DNA from 3 places in the Pseudoalteromonas sp. A757 genome. Region 2 is predicted to be linked to each of the others. Evidence: predicted binding sites of a transcription regulator. Region 2 holds the regulator's gene; each other region holds the start of a gene.
The links. The regulator FliA, encoded in region 2, starts transcription of late flagellar genes. The targets are predictions, from matches to a motif close to CTAAAGNTNNNNNNNNNNNNGCCGATA.
Positions count from the first base shown of each region.

Region 1 (2,274 bases), on a different contig from region 2:
AGCTGCGTAAAATAACTGGGACCAACAACTGGAGTGACCCCAATGAAATTTAAAAGCTTAGTTGCCGCAATGGGTGTGGCTATTACTACATTAGTTTCTACTCAAGTATCTGCTTTAGACGAAAAGTTACCAGAGTACAATAAAACTAGCGGTATCTCAGGAAACTTCTCTTCTGTAGGTTCTGATACGCTTGCCAATATGATGACGTTTTGGGCTGAAGAATACAAAAGAATATACCCTAACGTAAACATCCAGATCCAGGCTGCTGGTTCCTCAACTGCGCCACCAGCTCTAACGGAAGCAACGGCAAACTTCGGTCCAATGAGCCGTAAGATGAAGTCAAAAGAAATCGAGGCTTTTGAAAAGCGCTACGGTTATAAGCCGACAGAAGTTCGTGTCGCAATTGATGCCCTAGCAGTATTTGTACACAAAGATAACCCAATCGAAGGCTTAACAATTGAACAGGTTGATTCAATCTTCTCTTCAACGCGCAAGTGTGGAGCATCAGCACAAGCAAATCGCTGGAGTGACATTGGCCTGACGGGGGATTGGGCTGCAAAAGATATCCAGCTTTATGGTCGTAACTCTGTATCTGGTACTTATGGTTACTTCAAGAAAAAAGCACTGTGTAAAGGTGACTTCCGCAATAATGTTAACGAGCAGCCAGGTTCTGCGTCTGTGGTACAGTCTATCTCGTCTTCAGTGAATGCGATTGGTTACTCTGGTATCGGTTATAAAACGTCAGGCGTACGTACCGTACCACTAGCGAAAAAAGGCACAAACTACGTTGATGCAACATTAGAAAATGTGGCACAGGGTAAATACCCACTGTCTCGCTTCCTATACCTATATGTAAACAAGCACCCTAATAAAGAATTAGCACCTATCGAAGCTGAATTCTTGAAGATGGTATTGTCTAAAGAAGGTCAAAAGATCGTTGAGAAAGATGGTTACGTTCCTCTTTCTAGCGAAATGGCGACACGCGAATTGAAAAAGTTAGGTTTACTCTAATCTATTATTCAACTCGCTAATTACTTGTTGTTATTGATGCCGCTCATTGAGCGGCATTTTTTGTTACTACATCATCATGTTCCCAGATTGAATAATTTGTTTAAATCTTCATCCTAAAACGGCAAAAAAGCTGGAAATATTCTATATTTAGTTAAAATTTATAATAAATCAGTCGATAATGAACTCGTCTTACTTCAAAAGGTGTATATATGAGTCTAGGTACTGCTTTTGCTGATCTTAGTATTACCAAAAAGATCCACGCCATTACGCTCGTTGCGGTTGTCGCTTTTGTGGTTATCGTGTTTGTTAATTACAACGCTATTAGCTCTAATCAAAGGGCATTAAATGAATTAGAGGAGCAGACATATAAAATTCTTAACCTCGCCACAGAAAATGCAAATAAGCTGCAGAATTTAGATGAGCTATTCACTCAAGCTGTAACCTTCGGGGATGCAGAGTTGCTAGATAAAGCAAAAGAATATCAGCAGCAAATTCAAGCGAACCTGCAAAAAATTGAGTCGGTACAAAGCGGCTTTATGCCTTCAGATAATAGCGACGAGCTTGTGCAGTACGGCAAAATTGCGCAACAAATTGCAGGGGGAATGATTGATGGTACAGCTGACTTTTCCCGTATTCAAGAAGATGCCAAAAAGAAAACTGAAATCTACGAAGGCCTAGTCGCAGATTTTACCAAGGCGAAAGCAAACGCGGACGACCGCTTTGTCGAACTGCTACAAAACACTGAAGCACGTTCAGCAAATGCGCTCACGATAATGCTGATTGTGGCTGTTATTTCTTTACTTGTTCTGGTTTTCTTAGCGGTTGTGATTGCAAGAGGTATTGGCAACTCCGCTAAGGATGCGGCGCAAAATCTGAAACTGCTAGCGCAAGGGCAGGGTTCTTTGTCCACCACGCTCAATGTGCGCTCTCACGATGAAATTGGCCAAGTATCCATAAACTTCAATGAGTTTGTTGCTTTACTAAAAGGGGCGGTTGTCGAGGTCATGAGTGTCGTCGAGCCTTTGATGAAAGACTCAAGCCGTCTTGTTCAGGGCATGGAAAAAGCTGAAGGGGCAACTAAGCAACAAACGCATGACGCGGAAGTGGTACGTCAATCTATGGAAGAAATGCGGTTAAGTGTGGGTGATATCTCTCACTCGGCGTCACAGGCATCAGATGCTGCCCAGCTGGCCGAACAAGAAGTTGAGCAGAGTAAGCGCCAAATTCAGGTGTCAGTTAACGAATCACAAGCGTTAAGTGAAG
Region 1 is NZ_QNQN01000049.1:30,850-33,123, reverse strand. It holds gene DRB05_RS01330 (phosphate ABC transporter substrate-binding protein) at 43-1,011, shown strand; gene DRB05_RS01325 (HAMP domain-containing methyl-accepting chemotaxis protein) at 1,221-2,274, shown strand, end outside.
Region 1: a site for FliA is predicted at 1,163-1,189, ahead of DRB05_RS01325 (HAMP domain-containing methyl-accepting chemotaxis protein). Genes of this name have one in related genera too.

Region 2 (2,274 bases):
GTCGGGAGAGTGTGAACTGGATGAAATTCTTGTAGAGGGGCCCGCAGGTATCAAAATTGTACCGGCGACCTCTGGCTCTCAAAATATGGTAGAGTTGACTCCAGCAGAACACGCCGGGCTTATTCGCGCTTTTAGCGAACTTAACACTCAATTTGATGTATTAATTGTTGATACCGCAGCAGGTATCTCTGATATGGTCCTGAGTTTTTCTCGGGCTGCACAGGATGTGATGGTCGTCGTGTGTGATGAACCAACCTCTATTACCGATGCTTATGCATTGATCAAAGTGTTAAGCAGAGAGCATGGTGTCTATCGTTTTAAAATTGTTGCCAATATGGTCCGCAGCATGCGTGAAGGGCAAGAATTATTTGCTAAACTTTCAAAAGTTACAGATCGTTTTCTAGATGTAGCACTGGAGTTAGTGGCCACCGTACCGTTTGACGAAAACATGCGTAAATCCTCTCGTAGACAAAGAGCTATCGTAGATTTATTTCCGAGCTCCCCAGCCGCGATTGCGATTAAGGGGCTTGCCGCTAAAGCAGTTAAATGGCCAATTCCTCATCAACCTTCCGGTCATCTAGAATTTTTCATTGAACAACTTGTAAACGGGTGATTATGGCTTCTCCGGTCAACAGAGCTGCGGGATATCAAACTTCAGAGCATCTTCACAAGGTGGTCGAACGGCATGCTCCACTGGTGAAAAAAGTGGCGTGTCACCTGATAGCTCGACTTCCGGCAAGTGTGCAACTCGACGATCTCATCCAATCGGGGATGATTGGGTTGATTGAAGCATCTAAAAATTTCGATGCTACTAAAGGAGCTAGTTTTGAGACCTTTGCGGGGATCCGTATTCGAGGCGCGATGTTGGATGAAATTCGCCGTGGCGATTGGGCTCCGCGTTCCGTACATAAAAATAGCCGAATGGTGGCTGAAGCTATCTCCGAGCTAGAATCTCTCCTTGGTCGAGAACCAAAAGACACTGAAATCGCTGAAAAACTTGATATATCTCTAGATGAGTACCATCATATTTTACATGATGTAAATGCAAGCAAAGTCATCGGGATTGAGGATCTTGGGGTTGATGAAGATGTGATAACCCCTGCAAACAGCGATTTTGCGCTAGACAAACCGTTTAATAACGTTAAAAATGAGCGTTTTAACGAGTCTTTAGTAAATGCGATCAAAGCGTTACCCGAAAGAGACGCTTTAGTTTTGTCACTTTACTATAACGACGAAATGAATTTAAAAGAGATTGGCGCCATTCTTGATGTTAGTGAATCTCGAGTAAGTCAAATTCACGGTCAGGCAATGATAAAGCTTAAAGCTAAAATCAATGACTGGATAAATTAGAGTACATAAAATAGTTGGGTTCGAACCTCACTGGAGGAAGTTTTGGATAAGAACATGAAAATTCTCGTGGTTGATGATTTCTCTACTATGAGAAGAATAATCAAAAACCTATTAAGAGATTTAGGCTTTACCAATGTTCAAGAAGCTGATGATGGTAGTACAGCACTTCCGATGCTACAAAATCAGGAGTTTGACTTTGTAGTAACTGATTGGAATATGCCGGGCATGCAAGGTATTGATCTGCTTCGTGCAATACGAGCGGATGAAAAACTTAAGCACATTCCAGTGTTGATGGTTACCGCAGAAGCGAAAAAGGAACAAATAGTTGCAGCAGCGCAAGCTGGAGTTAACGGATATATTGTCAAACCGTTTACAGCTGGCACGCTTAAAACTAAGCTTGAAAAAGTATTTGAGCGACTAGGCTAACAGCAAGGGGATATGGCCTATGTCTGTAAATGCTGCGCCTCAAATTACACTTGAACAAGCAAAACAACTTGTCGAGCTTTTAGAGCAGGGTGAACAAGAAAAAGCTGACCAGCTGATTTTAGAAGCTGCTAACAAAGAGCAATCGGAGCTATTTGCAGAAGTTGGAAAGCTAACTCGTCAGTTGCACGAATCTTTAAAGAACTTTGAACTAGATACTCGGCTTGCAGATCTCACAACAGAGGCTATTCCTGATGCAAAGCAGCGCCTTAATTATGTTATGGAAATGACGGAAAGCGCTGCAAACAAAACGATGGACGCAGTCGAAGAAAGCTTACCTCTTGCGCAGAATCTTGCGGATGAGTTAGCGCAAATAAAGCCCACTTGGGATAGGTTGATGAGTAGGGATATTCAACTCGGTGAGTTTAAATCTCTGTGTCATGATCTCGACAGCTTTATGCAGACTTCAAAGACACGGACAGACGAATTACAAGGTTTAAT
Region 2 is NZ_QNQN01000072.1:152,251-154,524, reverse strand. It holds gene DRB05_RS16325 (MinD/ParA family protein) at 1-613, shown strand, start outside; gene DRB05_RS16320 (RNA polymerase sigma factor FliA) at 616-1,350, shown strand; gene cheY (chemotaxis response regulator CheY) at 1,393-1,776, shown strand; gene DRB05_RS16310 (protein phosphatase CheZ) at 1,796-2,274, shown strand, end outside.

Region 3 (2,274 bases), on a different contig from region 2:
AGATCGCAACACCAACACCAGCAACAGGGCGGCCGTCAACCGGCATCACAAGATAATGGCTTAAACCGTGTTAAAGCGCTGGCTGTACTGGGGTTGAGTGAAGAGGCCAATGAGCGTGATATCAAAAAAGCCTATCGCAAATTGATGTCGCAGCATCACCCTGATAAATTGGTGTCACAAGGCTTGCCTAAGCATATGATGGAAGTGGCAAAGCGCAAAAGCCAAGACATTCAGTCTGCTTATGAATATTTAAAAAAGAGCTAACCTGAAAACTATAAGACGCGTAAAAAGCCGAGTAATTCCTTTCTGAGTCTTTGATGTTGGAGAGGATCGGTTTTTTCTCCAAAAAGCTCCCGTTGGCGATAATCAAGCTTACTATTCTTTCTTGCCCAGCGCGCTCTATCCTGCGTATTATCGACCACAATTGGATTGTCAAAACTGTAGTAAACATCCAGCAAAGCAGGGCTTATCAGAGAAAGGTTGGATGCCAGATGCTTTTGCCGTGTTGCATTAGGCAATTGTGGGCTAACAACGGCAAATGCATCTATACGTAGGTTGGGCAGTGTTGCTAAATACTCACCGAATAAACCTGCGCTATTACCAAATGCGACAACCACCAACTTTTCTGTTTGAGTCATGGATAGCGTGTTATAAAGTACCTCGAAGCGGCTGACCAAGGCCATTTTATATTCATCGAGATTTGATTCAGAAATGGGTGAAATCAGTTTCTGAACAGGCTTTTCAGCGTCGGGGAGCACGATGTCTTGCTCCAGCAAACTCGGTGCATAAGAAAGATCGGGCGGAGTGAGGGTATAAGTATCATAACCATCGTCGCTTAATCGCTTTGCAAGAAAGCTTATGCCGCTGTTATTGAGCGGTGGAGTTTGCATGTCGGGCAATAAGATCACGATGCCTTCGCGAGCGGCTGCCATATATTCTTGATGAAACACATAAAAGCTTTCATTTTCACTTTCCAGCTTGATTAGCTGCGATGGCTCGTAGAAGCGATTAGCGTCTTGCTGATACAGAGAACCAAGCGGTGCTGCATCAATGTGCTCTGCTGCAAAAGTCGTGATGGATATAGAGGTTGCGAGTAATAAAAGCGTTCTTATGATCATGGTACAAGCGCATAAAACATCATAATTTGTTATCGACCAGTTAAGTGAAAGCTTTAGCTGTCGCTATTTTTTGGGTTAAACTGCTCGGCAGTGAAAATGAAAGGAGAAATTTGTGCAGTACAAAGATAGCAAACGAGACTATCTCTTTATGTTTTTAAAAGGGGCTGGAATGGGCGCTGCGGATGTGGTCCCGGGCGTTTCTGGTGGTACCATCGCTTTTATTACTGGTATCTATGCACGTTTTTTAAATGCCATTAAAAGTGTAAATTTACAGGCCTTGAGCACATTGCGCCGTGACGGTCTAAAAGCCACTTGGCAGCACATTGATGGTGGCTTCTTACTGGCGGTATTTTCTGGTTTGCTCATCAGTGCAGCGTCTTTGGCGAAGGTGATCACTTATTTATTGGAGGCACACCAAACACTGGTATGGTCATTTTTCTTTGGTCTTATCGTCGCATCTTTTATCTATGTTGCAAAACAGGTCTCTCATTGGAGTGGCCAAAATATTATCGCCTGCGCAGTCGGTGCTATCATAGCTTTTGCTATTACTTCCCTTTCACCGGCTGAAGCGCAAGCATCTCATTGGATGTTTTTTATTTCAGGTGCTATCGCCATTTGCGCGATGATCTTACCTGGGATCTCAGGGAGCTTTATTCTACTGTTGCTGGGTATGTATGGCCATGTACTCAGTGCGGTGAACCAGCTTGAATTTGGCTTAGTGAGTCTATTCTTACTCGGTTGTATTGTGGGGTTAATGTCGTTTTCGCGTCTACTCAGCTGGCTATTGGCGCACTATCAGCAAGTAACGTTCTCGCTACTAGCTGGCTTTTTGCTGGGCTCGCTTAATTTATTGTGGCCTTGGAAACAAGTGCTTACGACTTACGTGAACTCCAGTGGTATCGAAAAGCCATTGAGTCAGGCCAACATTCTGCCTGCGCAATACAGTACGCTGTACGGTCAAGACCCGAATACGCTGGCATGTATTGCGCTTGCCGTCGCTGGCCTTGCGTTGATCTTAACCATCGAAAAGATAAGCGAAAAATATTAATAAAATAGACATCTAGAACAATAGATACGTAAGCTCAACGAACGCCTATATGTCTATTGTTCTAAACCATCCCGTGACAGAGAGTCGCGGCGCTTTTGCAAATGGCGC
Region 3 is NZ_QNQN01000074.1:233,999-236,272, reverse strand. It holds gene djlA (co-chaperone DjlA) at 1-264, shown strand, start outside; gene DRB05_RS20605 (DUF3530 family protein) at 273-1,118, opposite strand; gene DRB05_RS20600 (DUF368 domain-containing protein) at 1,231-2,166, shown strand; gene DRB05_RS20595 (2OG-Fe(II) oxygenase family protein) at 2,212-2,274, opposite strand, start outside.
Region 3: a site for FliA is predicted at 1,149-1,175, ahead of DRB05_RS20605 (DUF3530 family protein). Genes of this name have one in related genera too.